DNA from 4 places in the Streptacidiphilus sp. MAP5-3 genome. Region 1 is predicted to be linked to each of the others. Evidence: riboswitches for the same ligand, from Rfam matches in the RefSeq annotation. Region 1 holds a riboswitch; each other region holds the start of a gene.
The links. Region 1 has a riboswitch for cyclic di-AMP ahead of ABH928_RS21845 (transglycosylase family protein). Riboswitches for the same ligand answer to the same signal wherever they lie in the genome.

Region 1 (7,090 bases):
AGGCACATACGCAGGCTCACCCGCAGGCCCACGCATCGGACAGGCCTACCAGCCTCTGAGGCTTGCATTTACGATGCCTGTGCGCACTTCCTCCTCGCTACCGCGAGGGTAGGAACCGGCGCGGACCGCAAGGAGCAAGGGACGTGATCGTCGGGGATCTGCTGGGCCTCACCGACCTGAGGATCGAGGTCGGATGGGCCACGCCCGAGCTCCTCGCCCGCGAGGTCACCGGCGTCACGTCCACCGACCTCCAGGATCCGGCCCGCTACCTGCGTCCCGGCGAGCTGGTGCTGACCGGTCTGGTCTGGTGGCGTCCCGACGACCTGGTCGCCGATCCGGCTGCCGCGGCCCGCGCCGCGGGGCGGTTCGCCACCGCGCTGCGCAGCGCCGAGGTCGCCGGGCTGCTCGCCGGCGAGGGCACCCACGGCGCGGTCCCGGCGGAGCTGGCGGAGGCGTGCCGGACGCACGGCATCCCGCTGCTCTCGGTCCCGGCCGGGACCAGCTTCCGCGCCGTCACCGACCGGGTCTACCTGCGGCTCTGGGGCGACCTCCAGCTCCGGTCCGAGGGCACGGCGGCCGTTCCGGCCACCGTCCGGCGCGAGTTGCTGGGCCTGCTGCACACGGGCGCGGAGCCGTCCGCCGTACTGGCGCGCGCGGTGGCGGACCTGGGGCTGCCGGACTGCTCACTGCTGACGACCGCCGGACGGACGCTCGGTTCCTCCGCCTCCGCCAGGTCGATGGGCGTGCCGACGCCGCGTGCGCTTCCCGTCGGTCCGCAGGGCGCCTCGCCGTTCGACGGCTGGCTGCTCCAGCCCCATGCCGAGCCCGCGACCGGCGCGGTCGCCGTCCTGCACGGACTCGCCGAACTCCTGGGCCCGTTGGCCGTCCGGGCCAGGTCCACGGCCACCGCGCAGCGGCAGGGTGCCGCCCGGGTGCTCGACCTGATCCGCGCGGGCGCGACCGGCGCGGGCCCGGACGGCGAGCTCGCAGAGGCGCTGACCGCCTGCGGTCTGCCGACCGGCGCTCCGTCCCTGTCCGCCCCTGCCGCACTCACCCCGGTCGTCGTCCGGATCCCCGGCAGCCCGGCCGCCTGGTCCCCCGCCGCGCTGGCCGAGGCGCTGCACCGGACGGACGCGCCCTTCGTCGTCGCGGCGGATGCTTCCGCCGCCGGAACCGCCGTCGGTGTCACCACCGCCCCGACAGCGGCGGTCACCGCCGCGCTGCGCACCGCCCTGCCGCGGCTGCGCTCGGCGCTGTCCGCCCGCCAGGCAGCCCCTGCCGTGGTGCACGCCGGAGTCGGCCCGTCCACCGCCGCGAACGCGGGCGCGCTGCGCTCCGCGCTGGTCCAGGCCGAGTACGCGCTGGCCTCCGCCGACCCGTCGGACGGTCTGGGCAGCAGCGCCGGGCTCGGCTCCCTCGCGACGCTGCTGCGCGGCATCCCGGCGGAGGTCCAAACCGCCTACCGGGAGCGGCTTCTCGCTCCGCTGGTCGAGCACGACCGGGTCAACAGCGTCTCGCTGCTCGACACTCTCGACGTCTTCCTCAGCCTGGATGCGTCCTGGAGCCGCACCGCGCGCGCCCTGCACATCCACGTCAACACGGTCCACTACCGCGTCGGCCGCATCGAGGAGTTGACCGGCCGCAGCCTCTCCGGCCTGGAGGACCGCCTCGACCTCCGCGCCGCCCTCCTCTGCGGCCGGACCGAGCGATCCGGCGCGTGAATGGCACGAAAGCCCCCGGACCGATCATGGTCCGGGGGCTTTCCGCTGGTCAGCGCTGTGCCCCATGCAGGATTCGAACCTGCGACACCGGCTTTAGGAGAGCCGTGCTCTATCCCCTGAGCTAATGAGGCGTTGCCCTCGTGGCAGGGTCAACGGCCCCGCCACGCGCTCAGTGTACCGGGTCTGTGGATCAGCGTCGGGGCTTCGAGCGGCCACGCGGGGATCAGAAGTGGAGTGCCACCTTTCCGGTCAGGCCGCCGCGCTCGACCAACTCCGTTGCCCTGCGCACCTGGCGGACGGAGAAGTGGTGGGCGACGTGCGGGCGGACCACCCCCGCGTCCACCAGGCGGACCAGCTCGGCCAGATCGGCGCTGTTCTCCTGGACGTAGCTCTTCTCCGCGCCCGGAAGATCGGGCAGCGGCGCGTCCGCGACGGAGACGTAGCGACCGTCCGGCACGAGGGCGGCGGACACGTCCACCCCGGCGGTGTCGAGGACCGCGTCGTAGCTCTCCGACGTCAGGTCCGAGGCCGCCGACGCGACGGAGGTCAGACCCAACTCTCCTGCGGGCTTCAGGTGTTCGGCACGAGAGACGAGCCCGTCCACCACCGCGCCCCGGTGCCGCGCGAGGGCCACCGCGGTCCTCCCCACCGCGCCGAGCGCGCCCGTGACCAACAACCGCTGCCCCTCGACGAGATCCAGTCGAGCCAGCGCCTGCAGGGCGGTGACTCCGGCGAGCGGAAGGGCCGAGGCCTCGACCAGTGGGACGGACGCGGGCGCGTGGGCCACCAGAGCGGCGGGCAACGCCACCAGCTCGGCCCAGGTCCCGAGCCCGGTCGCCAGCTGGGCCGACATCGCGACCACCCGGTCCCCGACCGAGAACTCGGCCGACTCCGTGGCGACCACCATGCCGGCGAGGTCCCAGCCGAGCGTCATCGGGAACGCGGGTCCGACGTCCCAGGCCCGCGTCTTCCAGTCCACCGGGTTGATCGTGCTGGCCACAGTGCGGACAAGCAGTTCGCCGGCCGCGGCGACGGGGGCGGCGGCCTCACGCACCCGCAGGACTTCGGGACCACCATGTCGGTCGATCTGGACAGCGAACACGAAAGCTACTTCCCTCCGGACGAGCACCAGCCGACGGCCGGAAGAGCCGTCAGTAGTCAGTACTCGGACGGTAAACTCTGACATCGGTGTGAGAGTCAAGGCCGGGGGGATCAGGTGCGCATCGGTGAGATGTCCCGCAGGACCGGGGTCCACCCGAGGCTGCTCCGCTACTACGAGGAGCAGGGCCTACTCGCCCCTGATCGCGGCTCAGGCGGCTACCGCACCTACCGCGAGGAGGACGTGGAGACGGTCCGGCGGATCCGGTGCCTCCTGGCCGCCAGGCTCTCCACCGCCACCATCGCGCTGATCCTGCCCTGCGTCCGCATGGACGGCCGACGACTGGTGCCTGTGTGCGACGACACGGTGGCCGCACTGCGACGCGAGCACGCGCGCGTCACCGAGGCCATCGACGAACTCCAGGCGTCGCAGGAGCTGTTGGAACTCGTCATCCAGGCCGGTGCGGGCCGCGGGGACTGACGCGCGCAACTCGCCGAGTGCGGCTCGGAAGCCCTCCCCCTGGCAGAGTGGATGCGTGATCGAGGTACGCGTCGCGCACACCGCCGAGTTGGACGAAGCGGAGCTCGCCGCTGCACGGGCGTTGCTGTACCGGGTCTTCGCGGACATGGCCGAGGAGGACTGGGAGCACTCGCTCGGGGGCGTGCACGCGCTGGTCCGGGAGCGCGGGCCCGGCGGCCAGGTGGTCGCGCACGCGGCGGTGGTGCAGCGGCGACTGATGTACCGGGGGCAGGCGTTGCGGGCCGGGTACGTGGAGGGCGTCGGCGTCGAGGCGCGCCTGCGCGGGCAGGGGTACGGCGGGGCGGTGATGGCGGCCCTGGAGCGGGTGATCAGGCGCGCGTACGACGTCGGGGCGCTGGCGGCGACCGACGAGGCCATGGGGTTCTACGCCGCCCGCGGCTGGCAGCGGTGGCAGGGCCGGGCATCGGCGCTGACACCCGCCGGGGTGGTCCGGACGCCGGACGCCGAGGACTGCCTCTTCGTGCTGCCCGTGGCCTCCGGCCCGGCGCCGGAGCTCGACCTGACCGCCGAGCTGACCTGCGACTGGCGCGACGGCGACGTGTGGTGACCACCGGCCTGCTGTGAATGCGCCCGCGACGGACCATGGGAGTATGCAGGACGCAGAAGCGGGCTTCGAAGGGCTGCCGCCGGGCGATCGCGTGAAGGTCTACGAGGCGCCGGGCATCCGGGTCCGCTACGACGCCGGGCGCTGTCGGCACTACGCCGAGTGCGTGCGCCGCGCCGGGGAGGTGTTCGACCCGGAGCGGCGGCCGTGGATCCAGCCCGCCAACGCCGACGCGGAGCGGGTCGCCGCCGCCGTGCGCGCGTGCCCGACGGGCGCACTGCACTACCTGCTGCCGGAGGGCCCCGCCGAGGAGCCCGAGCGTCCCACCGTGATCACGCCGGAGCCGGACGGCCCGCTGCTGGTCCGCGGCGATCTCCGGATCGAGGCGCCTGCCGGAGCGGCCGAACCCTCCCGCGAGGTACGCGCAGCGCTGTGCCGGTGCGGCGCGAGCGCCAACAAGCCGTTCTGCGACGGCTCGCACGAGCGGATCGGCTGGCACGAGGCCTGAGACACACGGCCACGTACGCGTGTCCGTTCCCGGGAAATCGGCCCGCGTGACGGAGACTGCAAGGGACGAACGGCTGCAAAGAGACAAGACGGCAAGCGGACAGCCACGGGCAGCAGCACCGTCAGGAGGCGGCGAGGATGAGCACGAGCGAGGCCGAGGTCACGGTCGCCGACGCGCCGGGGGCGCAGCGGTTCGAGGCCCGGATCGAGGGAGAGCTGGTCGGGTTCACCTCGTACGTCCGCAACGACGACCGGGTGATCTACCAGCACACCGTCGTCGGCCCCGCCTACGAGGGCCTGGGCATCGGCGGCCTGCTGGCCCGCACCGCCGTGGAGGACGGCCGCCGCCGGGGCATCAAGGTCCAGGTGACCTGCCCGTTCATCAAGGCCTGGCTGACACGACACCCGGAGTACCAGGACGACGCCGAGTGAACGGCGCATCCGGTACTCCGGGTGCATGAGGGAGAGGAATCCCGACGGGCTGCGTCTCACCTCCGGACGACAACCCGTCAACAGCGACGCGGCGGACCGGTCCGAGCCAGACAGGTCACCCGGACCGGCCCACCACGCCACACCTGGTGCGGTGTGTCAGGAGACGCGACCGGCGAAGCTCGGGGTGTAGTCGCTGATGGTGTCCCACTTGACGCCCGAGCTCGGGTTGGCAGCCTCGACGTAGCGGCCGCCACCGACGTAGATGGCGACGTGGTAGACGCCGGAGTCGCTGCCGTCGCTGGACCAGAAGAGCAGGTCACCCGGCTGCAGCGAGTTGAGGGAGACCGGCGTGGTGGCCGAGGCCTGGTCGGCGGAGGTGCGCGGCAGGCTGATCCCGGCCTGGGCGTAAGCGGCCTGGACCAGACCGGAGCAGTCCCACGCGTTCGGGCCGTTGCCGCCGTAGACGTAGGAGTCGCCCACGTGCGCCTCGGCGAAGGCGATCGCCGTCGCGGCCGCGCCGGAGCCGGCCTGCGTCGAGCTGCTCGACGAGGTCGCCGCACCGGTGGACGCCTGGGTGGAGCCGGAGGAGTTCGAGCTCGCGGACGCGTTCGAGGACGAGGACGAAGCGGCGGACGACGAGTCGTTGTCCGAGTCGCCGGCCGAGTCGTTCGAGGGCTGTGCCGCCCGGGCGGACGCGGCGCTGCCGCCCAGGACCAGCTGCTGACCCGGGAAGATCAGGTTCGGGCCGTGGGTGAGGGTCGCCTTGTTCAGCTGGTACAGACGCTCCCAGCCGCCGGAGACATCGTGCTTCTGCGCGATGGTGGAGAGCCAGTCGCCGGTCCGGACCGTGTAGTGCCCGGCGGAGGAGCCGCCGGTCGCCGGGGCGCTGGAGGCGCTGGACGCGGCGGAGCCGGACTCGGAGGAACTGCTGGTGCTGCCGGCGGCCGACGAGTCGCTCGCGGCGGTCGAACCGGAAGAGCCGGTCGAGTTGGAGCTGCTCGACGAGCCGGAGGTGCTGATCGCCGGGGCGGGGCCGCCCTGGGTCAGACCGGCCTGCGGGCCGCAGACGGGCCAGGCGCCGGGGCCCTGGTCCGCGAGGACCTTCTCGGCGACGGCGATCTGCTGGTCCTTGGTGGCCTGGTCGGCGGAGGACGCGTACTGCTGCCCGCCGTAGGCGTCCCAGGTGGACTGCGAGAACTGGAGGCCACCGTAGTAGCCGTTGCCGGTGTTGATCGACCAGTCACCGCTGCTCTCGCACTGGGCGACGGAGTCCCAGGTGGAGACGGTGGCGGCGTGGGCGCCGGTCGCGGTGACCAGCGGAAGGGCGAGGCCTGCGCCGGTCAGCCCGACGGTGGCGAGCAGGCGCTTGGAGGCACGGCGGGCGATCTTGGGCGCGCGGTGGCGACCAGTCATGGTGTGGGTCCTCTCCCACGCCTGCGAGGTGAGCTGTCGGGTTCGGGCCGGAGTCGCCCGGCCGTGCAGAGCACGGCTTCACCCCGAGCCGGGAGCGACACGCTCCCGGCGACTTACCTGGGTCCCCCGCTCCTGCCGTGGTGTGCGTCGGGTGACAGCTGACAACCCCGACGGCAGGACTCGGCGTTCCGGTGATGTCAGTTCCGCTTAAGTGCGAACGACGCCGACCGTAGGCAGATCGAAGTTCAAACCTCAAGCCGATCAAAGGCCGTTGAGAGGTCCGTCACATCGACCGTCATTGGTTCGCACTCCAACCCTGCGTAGATGTCCGAAATGTCGTCAAGATTGCACCCCCGGGCATGACAACGGGCCCGTCCGACGGACGGGCCCGTTTCAAGCGGGGAATCTGAGAGAGCGATCTGACAGTGCGTCAGCCCAGTCGGGTCAGCTTCGCGCCGGTGCCCGGAGTGCTGAGCGCCGACTGCAGCGCGACCGGGATCGTCTGCGCTCCGGCACCACTGCCCACGACCAGGTTGCCGACGGCCGTCCCGGCGGCTGCGCTGTGCGGGACGGACTGTCCGGCGAGCGGCTGCAGCGACGTGCTCACCGACAGGCCGCTCCAGCCGATGACGCTGACGTCCGCGGTGGCCACGACCGGGGTGTGTCCGCCGAGACCGTCGTCGACGTACCCGACGACGTCGCCCTTCTTGATCACGACGTGCGACTGCAGCGCGCTCTCGGCGCTGATGATCAGCTGCTGGCTCTTCTGCAGCACCTGGGCGAGGATGCCCTGCCCCGGCCCCGGCCCGATCGCGGGCTGGCTCAGCACCGCGC
Region 2 (7,090 bases), on a different contig from region 1:
AACAGTACGGTGGTGAACACGTGCTTCCTTTCGGTTGTCCCGGCCATCGTTCTCGATCTCGTCGAACCCGTGGTTCAGACCCGTCGTGCATCCTCTCGCAATAAGTGGAGTCTCTTGCTCCGTTATTGCGCAATCTTCACGCTACGGGCGTAGCGAGCAAAGAGGAAACCTTTCTCCTCCAGCAGGCCGAGCAGCTCCATGTGCTGTGCCACGGAGGTCGCCCCGTGGGCGATCCGCGGCGCGTCGCCGGCCGCGATCAGGGGTGCCAGGGTGAGGCAGAGCTCATCCAGCCGCCCGGCTTCGGCCAGTTGCCCGAGCAGGCGCGGCCCGCCCTCGGTCAGCTGTCGCAGCAGTCCCCGCTCCGCCAGGGCCGTCGCGGCACGGGCCATGTCGACCTCCTGCTCGCCCGCCAGGACGACGTCGGCGACCTGACGCGCCTTTACCAAGCGGTCCGCCGGGGCACGCTCGGCGGTGACCACGATCGTCCGCACCACCGGCTCGGTGAACAGGGGCAGCGAGAAGTCCAGGTCCAGGCTCGCCGTGACGACGGCGATCACCGGCGCGGGGTTCTGCCCGCGCGCCGCGCGCTCGGCCGCGAAGTGCTCCCGCGCACGGGCCGGACGGTAGCCCTCCGCCCGCACGGTCTGCGCGCCGACCAGCACCACGTCGGACAGCGCCCGCAGGACGCCGAAGATCCGCTTGTCCGCGGCCGAGGAGAGCCCCTCCGACAGGCCGTCCAGCCGGGCCGCGCCGTCCAGGCTGCTGACCATGTTGCCGCGCAACCACGGCCGTCCCGCGTCCACGACCTCGGTGGGATACGCGTAGGCGGCGGCCAGCTCGTCAAGGCTCCACTCGACGTCCGCGGTCCCCGCGCCGCTCCCCGCGCCCGTGGGGGTCTGCGGGGTGAGGTCGGTCACATCAGGGGCGTGAGGAAGCAGTCTGCGCACATGGGGCAGTCTTCCACGCCCCCGCGGACCGTACCCTTGGGACTCGTGTCGCCTATAGCCCTGTCCGAGCGCCGGCCCGTTGTCGCAGCCGAGCGGCTGATCGCCGAGATGGTCCCGCCGCCGCGCTTCCAGGGAGCGCGCTTCGCCACGTACATCCCGGACCCGCAGCAGCCGAGCCAGAGCGAGGCCGTACGGATCCTGGAGGCGTTCGCGTCCGGCCTGGCCGCGCGCGGCACCGTGCCCGCGCCCAGGAAGCGCTGGTTCGGCCGTTCGACGCAGCCCGCGACCCCGGCCGGTCCAGGCGGCGTCTACCTCGACGGCGGCTACGGCGTCGGCAAGACCCACCTGCTCGCCTCGCTCTGGCACGCCACGCCCGGCCCCAAGGCCTTCGGCACCTTCGTCGAGCTGACCAACCTGGTCGGTGCGCTCGGCTTCCAGCAGGCGGTCCAGGCGCTGTCTGGGCACACCCTGCTGTGCATCGACGAGTTCGAGCTCGACGACCCGGGCGACACCGTCCTGGTCTCCAGCCTGCTGACCCGCCTCGCCGAGGCGGGCGTGAAGCTGGCCGCCACCTCCAACACCCTCCCGGGCAAGCTGGGTGAGGGCCGTTTCGCGGCGTCCGACTTCATGCGCGAGATCCAGGGCCTGGCCTCGCGCTTCCGCAGCGTCCGCATCGACGGCCAGGACTACCGCCACCGCGGCCTCCCCGAGGCGCCGCCCCCGTACGTCGACGCCGAGGTCGCGCAGCTCGCCGCGTCCTACGGCGAGGGGGCGTCCCTGGACGACTTCGACGCGCTCCTCAACCACCTCTCCGAGGTCCACCCCAGCCGCTACGGCGCCCTGCTGGACGGCGTGGACGCCGTCTTCCTGCGCGGCGTCACCCCGGTCGCGGACCAGAGCACGGCGCTGCGCCTCGTGGTCCTCGCGGACCGGATGTACGACCGCGAACTGCCGATCGTCGCCTCCGGCGCGGGCTTCGACTCCATATTCAGCGACGAGATGCTGGCCGGGGGGTACAAGAAGAAGTACTTCCGCGCGATATCCCGCCTCGTCGCGCTGGCCCGCGACAGCAAGCAGATAGCGGCGACCGCCTGAGCCGGACCGGGGGGCGTTCTCCGCTTACGTGACGGGTTTGTCAGTGGGGGGTCGTACGGTTGGTCGCGTGAGACCCATCACCGATCTTCAGCGGTCCGTGGCGCCTTTCGAGGTCGTCAGTCCCTACCAGCCCAACGGCGACCAGCCCGCCGCCATCGCGGAGCTGGAGCGTCGCGTCCGTGCGGGTGAGAAGGACGTGGTCCTGCTCGGCGCCACCGGCACGGGCAAGTCCGCCACCACGGCGTGGATGATCGAGAAGCTGCAGCGCCCGACGCTGGTCATGGCGCCGAACAAGACGCTGGCCGCCCAGCTGGCCAACGAGTTCCGCGAGCTGCTGCCGAACAACGCCGTCGAGTACTTCGTCTCGTACTACGACTACTACCAGCCCGAGGCGTACATCGCGCAGACGGACACCTACATCGAGAAGGACTCCTCGATCAACGAGGAGGTCGAGCGGCTGCGCCACTCGGCGACCAACTCGCTGCTGACCCGGCGCGACGTGATCGTCGTCGCCTCCGTCTCCTGCATCTACGGCCTGGGTACGCCGCAGGAGTACGTGGACCGGATGGTCCAGCTCAAGGTCGGCGACGAGATCGACCGGGACGCGCTGCTGCGCCGCTTCGTCGACATCCAGTACAACCGGAACGACCTCGCCTTCACCCGCGGCACCTTCCGGGTGCGCGGCGACACCATCGAGATCTTCCCGGTCTACGAGGAGCTCGCGGTCCGGATCGAGATGTTCGGCGACGAGATCGAGGCGCTGAGCACGCTCCACCCGCTCACCGGCGAGGTCATCAGCGAGGACCAGTCGCTTCACGTCTTCCCCGCGTCCCACTACGTGGCCGGCCCGGAGCGGATGGAGCACGCCATCGCCGGCATCGAGGCCGAGTTGGAGCAGACCCTCGCCACGATGGAGAAGCAGGGCAAGCTCCTGGAGGCCCAGCGGCTGCGCATGCGCACGACCTACGACATCGAGATGATGCGTCAGATCGGCACCTGCTCCGGCATCGAGAACTACTCCCGGCACATCGACGGCCGCGACCCCGGCAGTGCGCCCAACACCCTGATGGACTTCTTCCCGGAGGACTTCCTCCTGGTCATCGACGAGTCGCACGTCACTGTGCCGCAGATCGGCGCGATGTACGAGGGTGATGCCTCGCGCAAGCGGGCGCTGGTGGAGCACGGCTTCCGGCTGCCCTCGGCCATGGACAACCGCCCGCTCAAGTGGGAGGAGTTCGTCGAGCGGATCGGTCAGACGGTCTACCTGTCGGCCACCCCGGGCGCCTACGAGCTCTCCCGCTCCGACAGCCAGGTCGAGCAGATCATCCGTCCCACCGGCCTGATCGACCCGGAGGTCGTGGTCAAGCCGACGGAGGGTCAGATCGACGACCTGGTCCACGAGATCCGGCTGCGCACAGAGAAGGACGAGCGCGTCCTGGTCACCACGCTGACCAAGAAGATGTCCGAGGACCTCACCGACTACATGCTCGAACTCGGCATCCGGGTCCGGTACCTGCACAGCGACATCGACACGCTGCGCCGCGTCGAGCTGCTGCGCCAGCTGCGGGCCGGCGAGTACGACGTGCTGGTCGGCATCAACCTGCTCCGTGAGGGCCTCGACCTGCCCGAGGTCTCGCTGGTGGCGATCCTGGACGCCGACAAGGAGGGCTTCCTGCGGTCGCCCACCTCGCTGATCCAGACGATCGGCCGTGCCGCCCGTAACGTCTCCGGCCAGGTCCACATGTACGCGGACCGGATCACCCCGGCGATGGAGCGGGCCATCGACGAGACTAACCGTCGTCGCGAGATCCAGCAGGCCTACAACCGCGACCACGGCATCGACCCGCAGCCGCTGCGCAAGAAGATCGGCGACATCCTCGACTCGCTCGCCCGCGAGGACATGGACACCGCCGAGCTGCTCAGCACCGGTTACCGCCAGGGCGGCGGTGGCGGCGGGCGCGGTCAGAAGGCCCCGGTCCCGGCGCTCGGCGCCAAGGCCGCAGCCGCCGCGGGAAAGAAGGACGCCAAGAGCCTGCCCGCCGCCGAACTGGCCGAGCTGATCGGCGAGCTGACCGACCGGATGCACGCCGCCGCGGCCGAGCTGCAGTTCGAGGTCGCCGCGCGGCTCCGCGACGAGGTGAACGAACTGAAGAAGGAGTTGCGCCAGATGCGCGAAGCCGGCCTCGCCTGAGTGCACCGCTTGAGTGCGCCCGAGTGCACCGCTTGAGTGATCGTCGGCACTCCCGGGGAACCCGCAGGCCCGTCCGGGTCGTATGGTGCAGTGAGGGCTGCGTCGGAGCCGGACGGGCGCCGGTACCGAGGCTGCGGTTCGCGAACGAGTTCGGGAGGGGCGTGCCGTGTCGGTGAATCTGAGCAAGGGTCAGAGCGTAAGTCTGGAGAAGGACGACGGGGGCATGCTGTCCCTGGTGCGGATGGGCCTGGGGTGGCAGGCGGCGCCGCGCAAGGGCCTGTTCGGCACCCGCCGCCGCGAGATCGACCTGGACGCCTCGGCGGTGCTCTACTCCCAGGGCTCGCTGGCCGACGTGGTCTTCTTCCAGCACCTGGTGAGCAACGACGGCTCGGTGCGCCACACCGGCGACAACCTGGTCGGCGGCAAGGGCGGGGAGGACGACGAGTCGATCCTGGTCGACCTGCGCCGGGTCCCCGACCGGATCACCCAGATCGTCTTCACCGTCAACTCCTACAACGGCCAGAGCTTCCAGGAGGTGCAGCGCGCCCACTGCCGCCTGGTCGACGAGGCCACCGGCGACGAGCTGGCCCGCTTCACGCTCAGCGGCGGCGGCCCGCACACCGGCCAGGTGATGGCCAAGGTCTACCGGGACGCGGGCGGCAGCTGGCAGATGGCGGCGATCGGCATCCCGGCACAGGGCCGCACCTTCCAGGAGATGCTCCCGGCGATCGAGCAGGCGCTCTGAGCAGGGTCGGCTCAATGGCCTCGGCAGGGCCTTGGCAGCGCCTGAGCAGGCTCTGAGCAGGGCCTTCTGCGTCGTGTAAAGGATCTGTGAGATAGCCCTCAATACCCTTCGAGGGCTTGGGGCGCGCCGACCTCATCTGCCTAACCTGCCCGAGTCCGTCGCCACAGACGGGCACCGTGCGCCGGTACGCCTTGTCCTGCCCGTCGACGCCGGATCGCACGAGTACCACGGGCCGGAGCGGGGGAACCAGGTAAGCGCCCCGCTCTGCCCTGCGCCCACGCGCGGGACCGGTCGGGGCTCGGGGTGAAGCCGCCGCCGCGCGGCCGGGCCAGCCTTCCGGCCCGAACCCGACAGCTCACCTCGCAGGCGTCGGAGAGGCGCCATGCGATCCACCCTGTCCACCCCTGCCCGAATACTGGCCTTCACGGCCGCGCCCGCCCTGCTGCTCGGCGGCGCCGTGGCGACCCAGGCCCAGGCGGCCACGCCGAGCGTCAGCGAGACCGGCCTGACCGCGACCACCAGCGGGAACACCGCCAACGTCACGCTCACGGTCCGCTCCACCGCCTGCACCACCGTACGGAGCCTCGGCGTCGCCGTCCGTGACGCGTCCGGCAACAACGTCGACTTCCCGCAGTGGGACAGCAACGCGCGGATCTGCCCGACCGGGCTCACCTTCCACGCCGGCAGCCGCACCTTCGCGCCGGGCCGCTACACGATGATGGGCGCCTACCTGGACGCCGCAGGCTGGCACAACCTGGCGGCCAAGACGCTGGCCGTCGGCTCCGCCGCCACCACGGGCACCCCGGCCCCGGCCCCGAAGCCGACGTCCGCGTCGACGCCCAGCCCGGCACCCACTTCGGCTCCGTCGACGCCTGCTCCGAGCAGCAGCCTGCCCGCCGGTGTCGCCACCTCCACCACCCCGGTCTGGGACGAGGAGTTCAACAACCCGATCACCTGGGGCCAGCGCTGGGTCGGCACCACGACCTCGTCCTACCAGTACGGCGACCACAACCCCAGCGACAACAAGCTGGACTGGCTCGACCCGAACGACGTCGCGGTTGCGGGCGGCGTCGCCACCTTCACCGCCCAGCCGAGCTCGCACACCCTGGAGAACGGCCGGCAGGCCTGGACCACCGGTCTGCTCACCACCGAGGGCTCGCAGGAGGGATTCCAGGTCAAGACCGGCGACTACATCGAGGCCCGCGTCAAGCTCCCCACCCAGCAGGGCGCCTGGCCCGCGCTCTGGACCTGGAAGAACGGCAACGGCGAGATCGACTCGTTCGAGTACCACCCGGACAACCCGAACCTGCTCGAGCTCTCCAACCACGTCAACGCCGCGCACGACTACTACACCGACGCGAACGCGATCAAGCCCGGCCAGTGGGTCACCATCGGCACCAAGTACGGTGCCAACTCCGTCGACTGGTACATCAACGGCGTGAAGGTCTACTCCGACAACACGGGCGTGGGCGCCAACTGGTCCGCCTACCTGATCCTCAACCTGTCGCTCTCCGCGGGCCAGTACCACCCGGCCCCGAGCGGCACCGAGCCGATCAGCTTCTCCGTGGACTACGTCCGCGTCTACAACTGAGCGCCGCGAGCGCCGCTAGCGCCGCACTCGCGCGATTCCTTACGTTTTCCTGCCGGGGCTGCTGTTAGCCTCGGCAGGAAGCGGAGGGGAGTACTCCCTGAAACGACGTCCCCGTCAGCACGTCGGTGCCCAGCACCGACCGGGGTCGTCGGCCCACACCGACATCGACGGTGGGGCGGAGGAGACCTCCGGCAGACAACAGCTGTCGCCTGCCGGAGGAGCAACCCGTCCATGGACGTGTCCGTGGCCCTGTGGGCCGTCACCATCGCCGTACTCGTCGTCCTCATCGCCGCCGACTTCCTCGTCGGCGGTCGCAAGCCCCATGAGGTCTCGCTGCGCGAGGCCGGGATCTGGACCGTGGTCTGGGTCGTCCTCGCCGCTCTCTTCGGCGGCTTCCTCTGGTGGCACTCGGGCGGAGCCGCAGCCGGTCAGTTCTTCGCCGGCTACATCACCGAGAAGTCGCTCAGCGTCGACAACCTCTTCGTCTTCGTGCTGATCATGGCGAAGTTCGCCGTCCCGGC
Region 3 (7,090 bases), on a different contig from region 1:
GAGCTACGTCGCGGTGCGGTTCCTGACCAAGTACTTCGAGACGAAGACGCTGACCCCGTTCGCGATCTACTGCTTCGTCGCGGGCGCGGGAAGTCTCGCCTACCTGTCCATGAACTAGGCGAACGGCGCGTCGAAGCCGGGCCGTTCCGCGTCGCGGTGTTGCACTGGGTGACGTGCGTTCACTCCGTGCGTTGCTCCTCGGCCTCCTGCCGCTCGCGCTGCTCGCCGCCTGTGTGCAGGTCTCCGGTCGGGCGCCAGGCCCGCACTACGCGACGCCGTTCGTCGCCCTGCCGAGCGTCTCGCCCGCGCCCGTGCCGACGGGGTACAACCCCGCCGCCGACGCCACGGCCGAGCTCGCCGCCGCGCAGGCGGCCTCCCGGAGGGACGGGCGGCCCGTCATCGTCGAGTTCGGCGCCGGCTGGTGCGCCGACTGTCAGGTGCTGGCGCAGCGTTCGCTCAGTGCCGGGGCGTGGCTGGTCCTGTCGCGCGACTACCACCTCGTCACCGTCGACGTCGGGCACTTCGACCACAACACCGCCCTCGTGGCCCGCTGGATCGACCTCAGGAAGAGCGGTATCCCGGCCCTGGTGGTGCTCAACCCGAACGGCAGCGTCCGCGCCACGACCCAGGACGGATCGTTCGCCAACGCACGCACCCTCTCCTCCGACGACGTCGCGAATCGACTTGTCGACTGGCTCTATCCCGCTTCCCGATCATGACGGAATCCACTCGATGTCATGAATCGCCCCAGCTCAGCGGGACAGTGCGGATGCGAACCTGATCTGATGCCGCCACAAGCACGAAAGGCGGTGCCCCTCATGCGTCCGCTCTCCACCCTCCTCGCCGCCGTACAGCGACGCCTGCTCTGGATCATGCTGCTCGCCTACGTCCTCGCGGCAGTGTGGCCGGGGCCGGGGATCGCGCTGCGCGGGGTGGGCCTGGCGCATGTCGGCGGGGCCGATTTCCCGCTCCAGGCCGGGCTGCTGGCGCTGATGGTCTTCAACGCCGGCCTCACCGCCCGTGCCGAGACGCTGCCCTCGCTGCTGCGGCGTCCCCGCGCGCTGCTGGTCGGGATCGCCTCCAACGCCCTGCTGCCGACGCTGCTGCTCGGCGTCGGCGCGCTCGCGGCCGACGGCTGGCACAACCCGCGCGAGGCGCAGAGCCTGCTGGTCGGGCTGGCCCTGGTCGGGGCAATGCCGGTCGCCGCCGGGGCCACTGTCTTCGCCCAGGGCAGCGAGGGCAACGCGACGCTCACGCTCGGCCTGGTCGTGGGCAGCACGATGCTGAGCCCGCTCACCATCCCGCTCGGTCTGCACCTCGGCGGATTCCTGGCCTCCGGTCCGTACGCGGCCGACCTGCATCGTGTGGCCGAGCACGCGTGCAGCGCGTTCGCCGTCCTGGCGGTCGTGCTGCCGTGCGCGGCAGGGTTGCTGACGGGTCGCCTGCTGCCGTCCGGCGCGGCGCGGGAGCGCTGGCTGCCGGCGGTGAAGGCGGTCAACCTGCTGGTCGTGGTGACCCTCAGCTACACCAACGCCTGCGGCGCGCTGCGTCAGGTGATCGAGCGTCCTGATCCGGACTTCCTGGTGCTGGTGGTCGTCGCGGCGGCGGCGATGTGCGCGGGCTCGTTCCTGATCGGGTGGGTGCTGGCGGTCCGGCTCGGGGTTCCGCGGGCGGACGCCATCGCGTTGACGTACGCGTCGGGCATGAACAACAGCAGTGCGAGCGCGGTCGTCGCGGCCACCAGGATGCCCGGCAACCCGGCGGTGCTGTTGCCGATCCTGGCATACAGCCTGCTCCAGAAGGTGCTGGCGGGCTCCGTCGGCGCACTTGTCCGAAATGACCGACTTGATGACGAAGGTTCAGCTGGAGGCGCTGCCGTCCCAACTGCACCCCGGGAAGTACTTGGTTTCAGACGGCTTTAGTATTAACTTTCAATAACAGTACGCGCGGCCGTCGCGCGGATCGCCTAATCCTCACGGAGCCGGGGACCCACGTACCCCGGGGTGAATCGGCCTCACAGCCGTAGGAGACCGCCCTCTCCGAACCCGTCAGCTAACCCGGTCGGCGAAGGGACGGAAAGGAGCACGCCAGTCATGGCGTCATACCCGGTCGAGACCGTCGCCGAGCCTACGGCCACGGTGCCGCGCCAGCGCGGTGCCGCACTGGGCCTCGCGGCCATGGCGGTCGGTGCCAGCAGCGTCATCGGGCTGGCCGGTCCCGCCCTCGCGGCGGACCACTCCGAGCACGGTGGCCCCACCGGCACGATGCGGCTCCAGGACGACGAGCAGGTTCCGGCCAGCCACGGCTCGGACGCCGGTGTGGCCCTTGCGGACCGCATCCTCGCCCAGGCCGTCCCGCAGCGCGCCGCCGAGAACACCGCCCGCAGGGAGGCCGCGAGCGCGGCCACCGCGAAGGCGCAGGCGGTCGAACGCGCCCGCCTGGCGGAGTCGTTGGTGGCCCCCCTCACCGCGGTCCACAGCGACACAGGCCGTGGCGCGGTGGGCTCCTACTGGGCCCACCTGCACGCCGGCCTCGACCTCGCGGCCCCGGCGGGCACGGCGGTCCGCGCGATGGGCACCGGCACGATCACCGAGGCAGGCTGGGCGGGCAGCTACGGCTACCGCGTCGTCCAGACCCTGCCGGACGGCACGGAGATCTGGTACTGCCACCTCTCCGCGATCACGGTCGCGGGCGGCGGTTCGGTTGCAGCGGGCCAGCCGCTGGGTCGCGTGGGCGCGACGGCCAGCTCCACCGGCCCCCACCTCCACCTCGAGATCCGCCCGGACGGCGCCGAGCCAGTCGACCCCACGGCGTGGCTCGCTTCGCGAGGCGTGAACCTCTAGAAGCTTTCTGCAGCTGAGGTAGTTGCACCGTCTCAGGCTGCGCAGGCGGGGAAGTTGCACTATTCAGGGGCGCGGGGAACTGCGCGAGAGACCACCCCATGCGGATGACTCAGTTCGTTGAGGACCATCTGCCCCGAGTGGCTTGTCGCGCAGTTCCCCGCGCCCTGAATCGTGAAACTTCCTGCGGGAGCGCGGGCTCAGCTGGTCGCGCCCACGCGGCGGAGCCGCAGATCAGCAGAGCCCCGCGCCCCAGGGGTGTTGCCACGCCCCCTGCTTCTGACTTCTGGTCGACTACTTCCGGTCCGCCAGGGCCCAGGACGCTGCCGCCATGCCCGTGGCCACCGTCAGAACGGACGGCCAGGCGCCGATCTTCTTCGCCAGCGGGTGGGAGCCGGCGAACGCCGCCGCGTAGAGGCCGCCGAGCGCGGCGGCCGTGCGCGGGCCCGCGGACTTGCGCCACTGCAGAGCCGCTGCGCCGCCCGCCGCGGCGAGAGCGACCCCGCCGAGTTCCCTCCGCTTCGTCGCGCGGGCGACGGCAAAGCCGCCGATGAGTCCGCTCGCGGCAATCAGCGAGGAAGGGACCTGAGCCATGACCGTGAACCTCCGTCAGTTCGTGCGTGTGTTGTGCAGATGCAGGCCGATGTATCCGACATAGACCCGGCCCGTGTTCGAGCAGTCATCGTGATAGTGCAGGCGCGGCGCCGTTCCACCGCCGCCTATCCGCAGGTGGGCGCCCATGAAGACGCGGCCCGACGGGTCGACCGTCGTCGGGACCGGCAGCAGGCGTTCGCGCTTCCACTTCGCGTTGGTGCTGACGGTGCGTGACTCGCCGCGGATCACCTTGCGGGGCGGGAAGGGGTGGCAGTCCGGCGGGGTGTTCTCGCACCAGCTGCGGAAGTCGCCGCCGGACGCGCCCTCCTTGGCCGCCTCCGCGTAGTCCTGGAGGGCCAGCAGCGCGTCCCAGGTCATCCGGACCCAGGTGGGGTGGTCGGTCTGCTCGTCCAGCTCCTTGGTCAGGCGGGGGTCGCCGGTGTACTCCAGCAGCTGGAACTCGTCCCAGCGCTCCAGCAGTTCGGCGAAGGTGCCGGGCTCGGAGTCCTGCGGACGGGCCGGGCGGCCGGAGAGGGAGCGCAGCTCCGTCCGCGCCGCGCGCAGTTCGCTGTACTGCTCGTCGTACTCCGCGGCCAGCTGCGACTCGCGCTCCTCCGCCGCGCGGAGCCAGCGGCGCACCTCCTGGAGCTCCTCGGCGCGGGCGCGTTGCTCGTGGAGCTCCTCCTCCTCGTGGTCGACCAGCAGCCCGCCGGGCACGATCGCGTCGGCCTCCGGCAGGCCCTCGGGGCGCAGCGGCGGCAGGCCGACCAGCTGGTCCGGCAGGGGGGTCTGGACGGCCAACCGACGCGGCAGCCAGGCCAGCAGTCCGGAGGCCCGGCGCAGGTTCTCCTCGATCGTGGACCGGGACATCACCCGGTGCCGCGCCGCCTCGGGCGCCCAGGCCGGGTCGAGGCCGGGGAGGTACGTGCGGACCGCGCCGCCGTACACGCGGTGGTGTTCCAGCGCGGCGTTGAAGGTGCGCTCGGCGCCGGGAGCCAGCGCGTAGAGGACGGCCAGACCGCTGCAACTGCGGAGCAGCGGGTCGACGGTGTCGTTGAGCCAGTCCTCGAAGTCGGTGTGCAGGGGAGTGCTGGCGACCACGATCGGCAACCGCCGGTCCGGGTCGCACAGTTCGTCGAGGATCTCGTCGACGTCCTGCTTCTCGATGATGCCGGGCAGCGCGTGGACGCGGGCCGCGCCGGTCTGCTCGCCCTCGACGGCGTCCAGGACGTCCAGCAGGCCGCGGGCCAGTCCGGGAACGGGGGCCTTGGCGGGCTCCTCGCCGCGGACCGGCAGTTGCTCCGCGTCGAGCTGCACCCAGGTGCGGCCGTCGCGGGCGGACGCCACGGTGAGCGAGGTCTGCCAGATGCCCTGCACGGTGAACTCGCGCAGCCGCCATCGGGCGAGCCGCCCCTGGACCGCCTTGCCCCGGGCCACTTGGTCCAGGACGGCCTGCGGTCCGACGCGCCGACGACCGTTGCCCGAGCCGGGCTCGTCGTAGTGCAACGCCTTCAGCCACTGCCGGAGCTGCTGCTCGGCGAGGGCAACAGTCTCCTGGTGGCCGTGTCCACTGGTCACGGCCATCCGATAGATGCCATCGGTCACTGGCGCTGCCTCCTGACGCTGTGTCGGCGTCGCCGCACCTCCGTGTGCGGATATTGGGACAACGCGACAGGGGTGGCAGATGGTTCCGGTACGCCCGACGCACAGGCGATGCCGGGATGTACGGAGGATGAGCCGGGCGTGTGCGTCGGGCGTCAGCCCCGACGTCAGCCCCGACTCAGCTCTCGGCCGGAGGCTGCTCGGCCGCGGGGCTCGGCTGTGCCTGGGACGGCACCGCCGGCTGCTGCGGCGGCTGCTGCGCTGCGTACGGCGACGGCTGTTGTGGCTGCGGTGCGTACGGCCACGGCTGCTGCGGAGCGTATGCCCGCGGAGCGTACTGCTGGCCGCCGTACTGCTGCGCCGCGTACGGCGGTCGGCCGTACTGCGGCGGCGTCTGCTGCTGCGGCACGAACGGCTGCTGCCCGTATCCCGGCGGCTGGGTGTGCGGGTAGGGCGCGTAACCGGGACCGGGACGCTGCGGGTAGGGCGTGTAGCCCGGACGCTGCGGGTACGGATACCCGAAGCCCGGCGTCGGAGCGCCGGCCCAGGCCGTGGCCAGCGGCGGGTGGGTGCGGTACCACTCCTGCTCGCCGACCCGGTCGAAGACGCCCTCGACCGTCTCCTTGCGCTCCCACAGGTGGTGCAGCAGCTCCTGCTCGCGCTCCGCGAAGTCCTGCACCGCGAGGCCGCGGGCCACCCGCTCGCGCAGCAGCGCCAGCGAGGTCGCGAAGCCCTGGTACTCGCGCATCGCCTTGTCGCCGGTCGGCCCCCGCTGGAAGCGGGCCAGCGCCCGGGCCTGCTTGCGGGTCCGCATCGACGCCAGCACCAGCGGCACCGGACGCGCGATCCAGCCCGCCGCGACGTAGACGGCCAGCTGCTTGCCGACCACCCGCAGCTCGTTGCCGCGCGACCAGATCACCAGCCAGACCATCAGCGCGAAGACCGGCATCATGAAGAGGAAGTAGACGCCGAAGAAGCCCAGCGGGCCGAGCACCGGCGCGCTGTTCCAGGTGCCGTGCATCAGCATCGCGAAGATCCAGCCCGCGATCGGGGCGCAGATCCGCTGCCAGCGCTTGCGGCTGATGGCCGCGAGCCCGAAGCCCACCGCCGTCATCGAGGTGAAGAGCGGGTGCGCGAACGGCGACATCACCTCGCGCATCACGAAGGTCATCACGGTCGCTGCTATGCCCGTGCCGCCGTCGTTGCTTCCGTCCATCACCGAGCGGCCGATGTAGAGGATGTTCTCGGTGAAGGCGAAGCCGGTCGCGGTGAACCCGGCATAGACCGCGCCGTCGACGATGCCGGTGAAGTCACGGCGGCGGAAGAGGAAGATCAGCAGCAGCGGCGCGGCCTTGGACGACTCCTCGACCAGCGGCGCGACCAGGCTCGCGCCCAGCGTCTCGCCGCCGCCCACCTGGTGGCTGATGAGCAGCGAGGTGGCCCAGTCGTTGGCCAGGATCGCCACCAGCGTGGCCGCGCACGCGCCCCAGCCGAAGCAGAAGAGCAGCAGCCGCGCGGGCTTCGGCTCGACCCGGTCCAGCCAGTGGTAGGCGCCCAGCACCAGCGGCACCGGCAGCACGGCGAGCGCGACGCCGACGACGAACCCGGCGGTCCCCGTCTGGGTGTGGACCATGTTGAGGATCGCCGCCCCGCACGCGGCGAAGGCGATCACCACCAGCGCGATACGCAGCCAGCGGTTCTCCAGCAGGTTGCGGCGGACCTTGTAGCGAAGGGCGCGCGGCGGCTCGAAAGGCAGCCCGGCCGTCCCCGGCTGGGGAGCCGTCGGCAGACCCTCGGGCAGCGGCACGTCGACGGCCACGGGTGCGACCGGTTCGGCGGAGCCGGTGGGCGGGAGGGGGGTTTCGGTGCCGGTGCCGGATATCGGCCCGGTCGAGTCCCCGGCGGTGCTGTTCGCCGGGGGTTCGTGCTGCGCGCTGCTCACCCCATGACCTTAGCGGGGCGGCGGATCAGCGGGTAAGGACTTGTGCCCGTACGGTCACCGCACGATCACCACAGGGGTGCGATGCACGCGCGCAGGCGCCCGGACCGCAGCT
Region 4 (7,090 bases), on a different contig from region 1:
TCGGATACGGCACGCTGCCGCGCCTGTTGGCGCACTGCACGGCGGACGAGGTCGACGCCGTGGTGATCACGCACGGGCATCCCGATCACTGCGCGGACCTGAGCGGGCTCGGTCGGGCGCTGACGTTCGGGGCTGAGCGGGCCGGAGGTGGACGAGCCGGGCGCACGCCGCTGTACTGCCCGGACGGGGTACTGGAGCGCGTGCAGGCGATGGAGCCGAGCGAGGACCTGCGGGAGGTGTTCGCGCCGCATCCGCTGCCGGGGAGTCACCAGGTCGGGCCGTTCCGGCTGGACGGGATGCTGCTGCCGCATCATGTGCCGCACGCGGGGGTGCGGCTGACCGTGTCAGGAGTGGCCGTGGCCTACAGCGGCGATGCAGGTCCCGCCGCAGGGCTGGGCGAACTGGCGGCCGGGGCCCAGCTGTTCGTGGCCGGGGCGACCCTGCAGGGCGCGGACCGGGACCCGTACCTGCTCAGCGCCGCCGAGGCCGGCCAGTGGGCCGCCGACGCACAGGCCAAGCGGCTGCTGCTCACGCACTTCTGGCCCGGCGCCCAGCGGAGCCGGTCCGTCGCGGAGGCGGGTGCCACCTACGACGGGGAGGTCCTGGCCGCGGAGGAGGGGACGAGCCTCACGCTCTGACCCCGCCCCCGCGCCACGGACCGTCAGTACCAGTTGTTGGCCTGCCAGAACGCCCAGGCCTGGTTCGGGCTGCCGTAGGTGGAGTCCATGTACTGCAGCGCCCAGCGCAGCTGGGTGGCCGCGTCGGTCTGCCAGTCGGCGCCGGCGGAGGCCATCTTGTCGCCCGGCAGGGACTGCGGCAGGCCGTACGCGCCGGAGGACGGGTTGGTGGCGGTGACGTTCCAGCCGCTCTCGTGGGAGATGATCTCGTCGAACGAGGCGAGCTGGTCGGCCGGGACGATCTGCGCGGCGATGGCCTGCGGGTCACCGCTCAGGTTCGCGTTGCTCGCGGGCTGCGCGGCGGAGCTGCTCTGGGCGCTGCTGCCGGCGGACGCGTCGCTGCCGGTCGTGCTCGTGCTGGTGCTCGTGGTCGTGCTCGACGACGAACCCGCGCCGGTGAGCTGCAGGTGCTCGCCCGGGAAGATCAGGTTCGGGCCCTGGGTGAGCGTGGCCTTGTTGAGCTGGTACAGCTCCTGCCAGCCGCCGGAGACGTGGTGCGACTCGGCGATCGTCGACAGCCAGTCACCCGAGACGACGGTGTACTCGGTGGCACCGGCAGTCGCACCGGAAGCGGGCGTGCTGGCAGGGCTCGTGCCGGCAGCAGCCGTGCTCGGCGCGGCGGAGCTGCCGCCGTCGGAGTCCTCCGAGCCCGCCTGGGCCTGGCCGCTGTCGCTGGAAGCGGTCGAGCTGTTCGAGGAGCTCCCGGAGCTCGACGAACCGGAGGTGCTGATCACCGGGGCGGGGCCGCCCTGGGTCAGACCGGCCTGCGGGCCGCAGACGGGCCAGGCGCCGGGGCCCTGGTCCGCGAGGACCTTCTCGGCGACGGCGATCTGCTGGTCCTTGCTGGCCTGGTCGGCGGAGGACGCGTACTGCTGACCCCCGTAGGCGTCCCAGGTGGACTGCGAGAACTGGAGGCCACCGAAGTAGCCGTTGCCGGTGTTGATCGACCAGTTGCCCGTGCTCTCGCACTGGGCGACGGCGTCCCAGGTGGAGGTCGAGGCGGCGAATGCGCTGGACGTCCCGACGAGCGGGAGGGCGATGCCGGCGCCGGCGACACCGGCGACGGTGGCCAGGCGACGGGCCTGGTTGGTGCGGGGACGGCGGTGACGGCCGTTTCCGGACAGGAGCATGGCAGGGTCCTCTACGACGCCTGCGAGGTGAGCTGTCGGATTCGGACCGTGGGCTAGCCCGGCCGTGCTGAGCACGGCTTCACCCCAAGCTGCGGACCTTCTGGAGCGCAGCGACTTACCTGGTTCCCCCGCCCCTGCCGGGCCGAATGTTCGCGCTGCCCGAGCCTCCGGCGGCAGGATTCGGCGTTCCGGAACATCGGGGTCCGCTATGCGCGGACAGGCGGCACGCTAGGCAGTGCGACACGGCGAGGGCAACCGCCGCGAGCCCTCTGTGAGCAGGGCCACATGCCCGCGCGACGGGCTCCAACCCGCCTTCGCCACCTGAAGGTTCATCAACTGCGGCGGACAGCACCGCTCCCTGCCTCGGCTCGGCACCGTGGGCCGCCGCCCCCGCGCAGGGTGGCAAATCCACGCTTGACAGCCCCATCCGCAACCTCCAGGATCACTCGGGTGAACCTGTCAGACAGCCAGACAGGTGGCGCAATGCCGCGTCGCGTCAGCGCGATGGAAGCGGTGTTCGGCCATCTTCGCCAGGCCATCGAGCGCGGCGACTACGCCATAGGCGACAAGCTCCCCTCCGAGGCGGAGCTGTGCCGCATGCTCGAGGTCAGCCGGCCGGTGCTGCGGGAGGCGCTCCGCGCCCTGCAGGCGATGGGCCTGACCGCCTCCCGGACCGGCAAGGGCACCTTCGTCATCGCCCACGCGGTCGAGGAGCCCACTTTCGGCGACTACGCGGCCGGCGATCTGGAGGAGGTGCGCCGGCACGTCGAGATCCCCGTAGCGGGCTACGCGGCGCTGCGCCGCACCCCCGAGGACCTGGACCGGCTGGCCCATCTGCTGGAGCGGATGGAGCGGGAGACGGACACCACCGCATGGGTCGCGATGGACAGCCTCTTCCATCTGACCGTGGCCGCAGCCGCCCAGAACCCGGCCTTCCGCCGGGTGATCGAGGAGATTCGTGACGCCCTGGCACGCCAGTCGTCGTTCCTCAACGAACTGGGCCCCGGACGCCGCGAGCAGTCCAACCGGGAGCACCGCGTGATCGTCGAGGCGCTGGTCGACGGCAACCAGGACGACGCCGTCGCCGCCATGGCCCACCACCTCGACTGCATCGACGCGACCCTCAGCAGCATCGTGCACCCCGGGCGCACCACACCCACCCACATCCCCATCCCACTCCCACCGAAGGCGGATCCGACGCGTGAACCTCGCTGACTCCCCCGCGATACGCGAACCCCGTCACTCCCCCGTCGCACACCTGGTGCGCGGCGGGGTGGTCGAGGGCGTCCACTACGGCTCGGTCGTCGTGCTGGACGCGGACGGCCAGGTCGCGTTCGAACTCGGCGACATCGAGGCCGCGTTCTATCCGCGCTCGGCGCTCAAGCCCATCCAGGCGGTCGCCATGGTGCGGGCCGGGCTGCCACTCGACGGTGAACTGCTCTCGCTGGCGGCGGCCAGCCACTCCGGCGAGGAGCGCCATCTCGACGGCGCCCGGCGGATCCTGGAGCTGGCCGGTCTCACCGAGAGCCACCTGCGCAACGCCGAGGACCTGCCCTACGGTCCGACCGTCCGGGACGCCTGGGTCAGTGCCGGACGCCTGCCGTCCCGGCTGGCGCAGAACTGCTCCGGCAAGCACGCGGCCATGCTCTACACCTGCACACTCAACGGCTGGTCCCTCGACGACTACCTCGATCCCGCGCATCCGCTCCAACAGGCCGTCGCGGCAGCAGTCGAGGACCTGACGGGGCAGCGCGTCGCGACGGTCACGGTGGACGGCTGCGGCGCGCCGCTGTTCGCGGTCTCGCTGCACGGCCTCGCCCGCGCCGCCGCCCGCATCACCACCGCCGCGCCCGGCACGCCCGAGGCACGCGTCGCGGACGCGATGCGCGAGCACGCCGAGATGGCCTCCGGCTCCGGCCGGGACGTCTCCGCGCTGATGCACGCCGTACCGGGACTGCTCGCCAAGGACGGCTTCGAGGGCGTCCAGGTGGGCGCGCTGCCGGACGGCCGGGCGATCGCCGTGAAGATCTCCGACGGCGCGAACCGGGCGCGCATCCCGGTCGCCGCCGCTGCGCTCGCCCGCGCGGGCGTCGACCCCGAGCTGCTCACCGCGTTCGCGGGCGAGACGCTGCTGGGCGGCGGGCACCCGGTCGGGCGCGTCCAACCGGTACCCGCGCTGACCGCCTGACCCTCAGCGCTCTCCCGCACCTGAGCCCTCGTCACCGTCCACTCCGAGGAAGAAGACCCGCACCCGCCATGACCGCAGTGACCGCCATGACCGCCGCAACCCGCAGCGAGCACGACCTCCTCGGAGACCGTGACATCTGCGCCGACGCCTACTGGGGCGTCCACACCCTGCGCGCCACGGAGAACTTCCCGATCACCGGCACGCCCATTTCGGCCTACCCCCACCTGATCGACGCCCTGGCCGCGGTCAAGGAGGCAGCCGCGCTCGCCAACGAGGAGCTCGGGCTGCTGGCGCCCGCCAAGGCTGCCGCGATCGTCGCCGCCTGCCGCGAGATCCGCACCGGCGCGCTGCACGACCAGTTCGTCGTGGACGTCATCCAGGGCGGCGCAGGCACCTCGACCAACATGAACGCCAACGAGGTCGTGGCCAACCGCGCGCTGGAGCTGCTGGGTCACGCCAAGGGCGAGTACCAGCACCTGCACCCCAACGAGGACGTCAACCTCAGCCAGTCCACCAACGACGTCTACCCCACCGCCGTCCGGATCGCGACCGTCTTCGCGGTGCGCGGCCTGCTGGAGGCGATGGCCCACCTCCAGGACGCCTTCGCCGGCAAGGCCGTCGAGTTCCGCGACGTGCTGAAGATGGGTCGCACCCAGCTCCAGGACGCCGTGCCGATGACGCTCGGTCAGGAGTTCTCGACCTTCGCGGTCATGCTCGACGAGGACCGCAGTCGACTGGCCGAGGCCGTCCAGCTGATCCACGAGATCAACCTCGGCGCGACCGCGATCGGCACCGGCCTCAACGCCCCGGCCGGATACGCCGAGGCCGCCCGCCGCCATCTCGCCGACGTGACCGGGCTGCCCCTGGTCACCGCCGCCAACCTGGTCGAGGCCACCCAGGACTGCGGCGCGTTCGTCCAGATGTCCGGCGTACTCAAGCGCATCGCCGTCAAGCTCTCCAAGAGCTGCAACGACCTGCGTCTGCTGTCCTCCGGCCCGCGCGCGGGCCTCGGCGAGATCAACCTGCCGCCGGTGCAGGCCGGTTCGAGCATCATGCCGGGCAAGGTCAACCCGGTCATCCCCGAGGTGGTCAACCAGGTCGCCTTCGAGGTGATCGGGAACGACGTCACCATCACCATGGCCGCCGAGGGCGGTCAGCTCCAGCTCAACGCCTTCGAGCCGATCATCCTGCACTCGCTGTCGGAGTCCGTCACCCACCTGCGCGCCGCCTGCCTCACCTTGGCCGACCGCTGCGTCACCGGGATCACCGCCAACACCGAGGCGCTGCGCGCGACCGTCGAGAACTCCATCGGCCTGGTCACCGCCCTCAACCCGCACATCGGCTACGTCGCCGCCACCGAGATCGCCAAGGAGGCGCTTGCCAGCGGCCGTGGCGTGGCCGAGCTCGTCCTGGAGCGCGGCCTGCTCCCGGCCGAGCAGCTCGCCGCGCTGCTCCGCCCCGAGGCGATCGCGGGCACCGGCGTCCCGGTGGCCTGACCCGACGCCAATCCGACGCGACGCCGATCTGACCCGACGTCGATCCGACCCCGGCACCCGCCCCGAGCGGGATCGACCGAGCAGCAGCTTCCGCGCCTGACCTGTGATCTCATCTGACATGCGTTCACACCCGACGGCCCGGCTCCCGACCTCCCGGAAGGCACCATGCTGAACCTGTCGATCCTGCTCGAGGACTCCGCCCGCACCTACCCGAACCGTGACGCGCTGGTCCTGGGCCCGACGCGCCTCACCTACGCCCAGGTCGACGCCGCCGCGAACCAGGTCGCCAACCTGCTGGTGGAACGCGGGATCCGGCCCGGCGACAAGGTGGCGCTGAGCTGTCCGAACCTGCCGCAGTTCCCGGTCGTCTACTACGGCGTCCTCAAGGCGGGCGCGGTCGTGGTCCCGCTCAACGTGCTGCTCAAGCCGCGCGAGATCGCCTACCACCTGCGGGACGCCGACGTGAAGGCGTACTTCTGCTTCGAGGGCACGCCGGAACTGCCGATGGGCGCGGCCGGTTGGGCGGCGTTCAACGAGGTCAAGGAGGTCGAGCACTTCTTCCTGATCACCGCCGACGCCGCCGAAGCCGCCGCGCCGAGCCCAGTGGAGGGCGCGGTGACCATGGGCGCGGAGACGTTCGCGTCGGCGCTCGCGGGCCGGAGTCCGGTCTTCGACCCGGTCGTCACCGAGGCGACCGACACCGCGGTAATCCTCTACACCTCGGGCACCACCGGCCAGGCCAAGGGCGCCGAACTGTCCCATGCCAACACGATGATGAACGTGTTCGCCTGCAACCGGATGTTCGACACCAGGCCGGCCACCGACAGCCACGTGCTCTGCCTGCCGCTGTTCCACACCTACGGCGCGACCGTGCAGATGCACGCCGGGTTCGCCATGGCGGCCACGCTCCACCTGGTGCCGCGGTTCAACGCGCAGCAGGTGGTGCAGTTGATGAACACCGAGGAGATCACCTTCTTCGCCGGTGTCCCGACCATGTGGTGGGGCCTGCTCGGCGCGCTCACCGACGACGTCGACGTCGACCGGATCGCGCGCAACCTCCGGGTCGGCGCCTCCGGCGGTTCCAGCCTGCCCGTCGAGATCATCCACCAGGTCCGGGAGCGGCTGCACGTCCAGGTGCTGGAGGGCTACGGCCTCTCCGAGACCAGCCCGGTGGCCACCTTCAGCGACCCGAACCAGGAGCCGCGTCCCGGCTCGATCGGCGTGCCGATCTGGGGCGTCGCGGTGAAGCTGATCAACGACGACTGGTCCGAGGTGACCGAGGTCGGTGAGATCGGCGAGATCGCCGTCAAGGGCCACAACATCATGAAGGGCTACTACAACCGGCCCGAGGCCACCGCCGAGGTGATCAGGGACGGTTGGTTCCGCACCGGCGACCTGGCGCGCCGGGACGCGGACGGCTTCTACTACGTCGTCGACCGCTCCAAGGACATGATCATCCGCGGCGGCTTCAACGTGTACCCCCGCGAGATCGAGGAGGTGCTGATGACGCACCCCGCGATCAGCCTGGCCGCGGTTATCGGTGTGCCGCATGCGAGCCATGGCGAGGAGGTCAAGGCGTTCGTGATCCTCAAGCCGGGG

Region 2: another riboswitch for cyclic di-AMP. It lies ahead of ABH928_RS20840 (family 16 glycosylhydrolase); the one in region 1 lies ahead of ABH928_RS21845 (transglycosylase family protein).
Region 3: another riboswitch for cyclic di-AMP. It lies ahead of ABH928_RS25880 (M23 family metallopeptidase); the one in region 1 lies ahead of ABH928_RS21845 (transglycosylase family protein).
Region 4: another riboswitch for cyclic di-AMP. It lies ahead of ABH928_RS05735 (transglycosylase family protein); the one in region 1 lies ahead of ABH928_RS21845 (transglycosylase family protein).

What each region holds. Positions count from the first base shown of each region.
Region 1 is NZ_JBGCCL010000014.1:163,595-170,684, forward strand. It holds gene ABH928_RS21810 (helix-turn-helix domain-containing protein) at 144-1,721, shown strand; tRNA gene ABH928_RS21815 (tRNA-Arg) at 1,780-1,852, opposite strand; gene ABH928_RS21820 (NADP-dependent oxidoreductase) at 1,945-2,823, opposite strand; gene ABH928_RS21825 (MerR family transcriptional regulator) at 2,938-3,300, shown strand; gene ABH928_RS21830 (GNAT family N-acetyltransferase) at 3,356-3,907, shown strand; gene ABH928_RS21835 ((4Fe-4S)-binding protein) at 3,951-4,412, shown strand; gene ABH928_RS21840 (GNAT family N-acetyltransferase) at 4,550-4,843, shown strand; gene ABH928_RS21845 (transglycosylase family protein) at 5,000-6,256, opposite strand; cyclic di-AMP (ydaO/yuaA leader) riboswitch at 6,262-6,416, opposite strand; gene ABH928_RS21850 (D-alanyl-D-alanine carboxypeptidase family protein) at 6,687-7,090, opposite strand, start outside.
Region 2 is NZ_JBGCCL010000013.1:166,768-173,857, forward strand. It holds gene ABH928_RS20815 (indole-3-glycerol phosphate synthase) at 1-20, opposite strand, end outside; gene ABH928_RS20820 (pyrimidine reductase family protein) at 123-917, opposite strand; gene zapE (cell division protein ZapE) at 948-2,042, shown strand; gene uvrB (excinuclease ABC subunit UvrB) at 2,110-4,233, shown strand; gene ABH928_RS20835 (TerD family protein) at 4,400-4,978, shown strand; cyclic di-AMP (ydaO/yuaA leader) riboswitch at 5,241-5,362, shown strand; gene ABH928_RS20840 (family 16 glycosylhydrolase) at 5,361-6,569, shown strand; gene ABH928_RS20845 (TerC family protein) at 6,801-7,090, shown strand, end outside.
Region 3 is NZ_JBGCCL010000020.1:104,218-111,307, forward strand. It holds gene ABH928_RS25865 (undecaprenyl-diphosphate phosphatase) at 1-118, shown strand, start outside; gene ABH928_RS25870 (thioredoxin family protein) at 174-719, shown strand; gene ABH928_RS25875 (bile acid:sodium symporter family protein) at 819-1,922, shown strand; cyclic di-AMP (ydaO/yuaA leader) riboswitch at 1,954-2,081, shown strand; gene ABH928_RS25880 (M23 family metallopeptidase) at 2,094-2,843, shown strand; gene ABH928_RS25885 (hypothetical protein) at 3,135-3,434, opposite strand; gene ABH928_RS25890 (hypothetical protein) at 3,450-5,039, opposite strand; gene ABH928_RS25895 (PrsW family glutamic-type intramembrane protease) at 5,215-6,978, opposite strand; gene trmB (tRNA (guanosine(46)-N7)-methyltransferase TrmB) at 7,090-7,090, opposite strand, start outside.
Region 4 is NZ_JBGCCL010000002.1:433,756-440,845, reverse strand. It holds gene ABH928_RS05740 (MBL fold metallo-hydrolase) at 1-638, shown strand, start outside; gene ABH928_RS05735 (transglycosylase family protein) at 662-1,807, opposite strand; cyclic di-AMP (ydaO/yuaA leader) riboswitch at 1,810-2,003, opposite strand; gene ABH928_RS05730 (FadR/GntR family transcriptional regulator) at 2,312-3,022, shown strand; gene ABH928_RS05725 (asparaginase) at 3,009-3,995, shown strand; gene aspA (aspartate ammonia-lyase) at 4,082-5,491, shown strand; gene ABH928_RS05715 (long-chain fatty acid--CoA ligase) at 5,657-7,090, shown strand, end outside.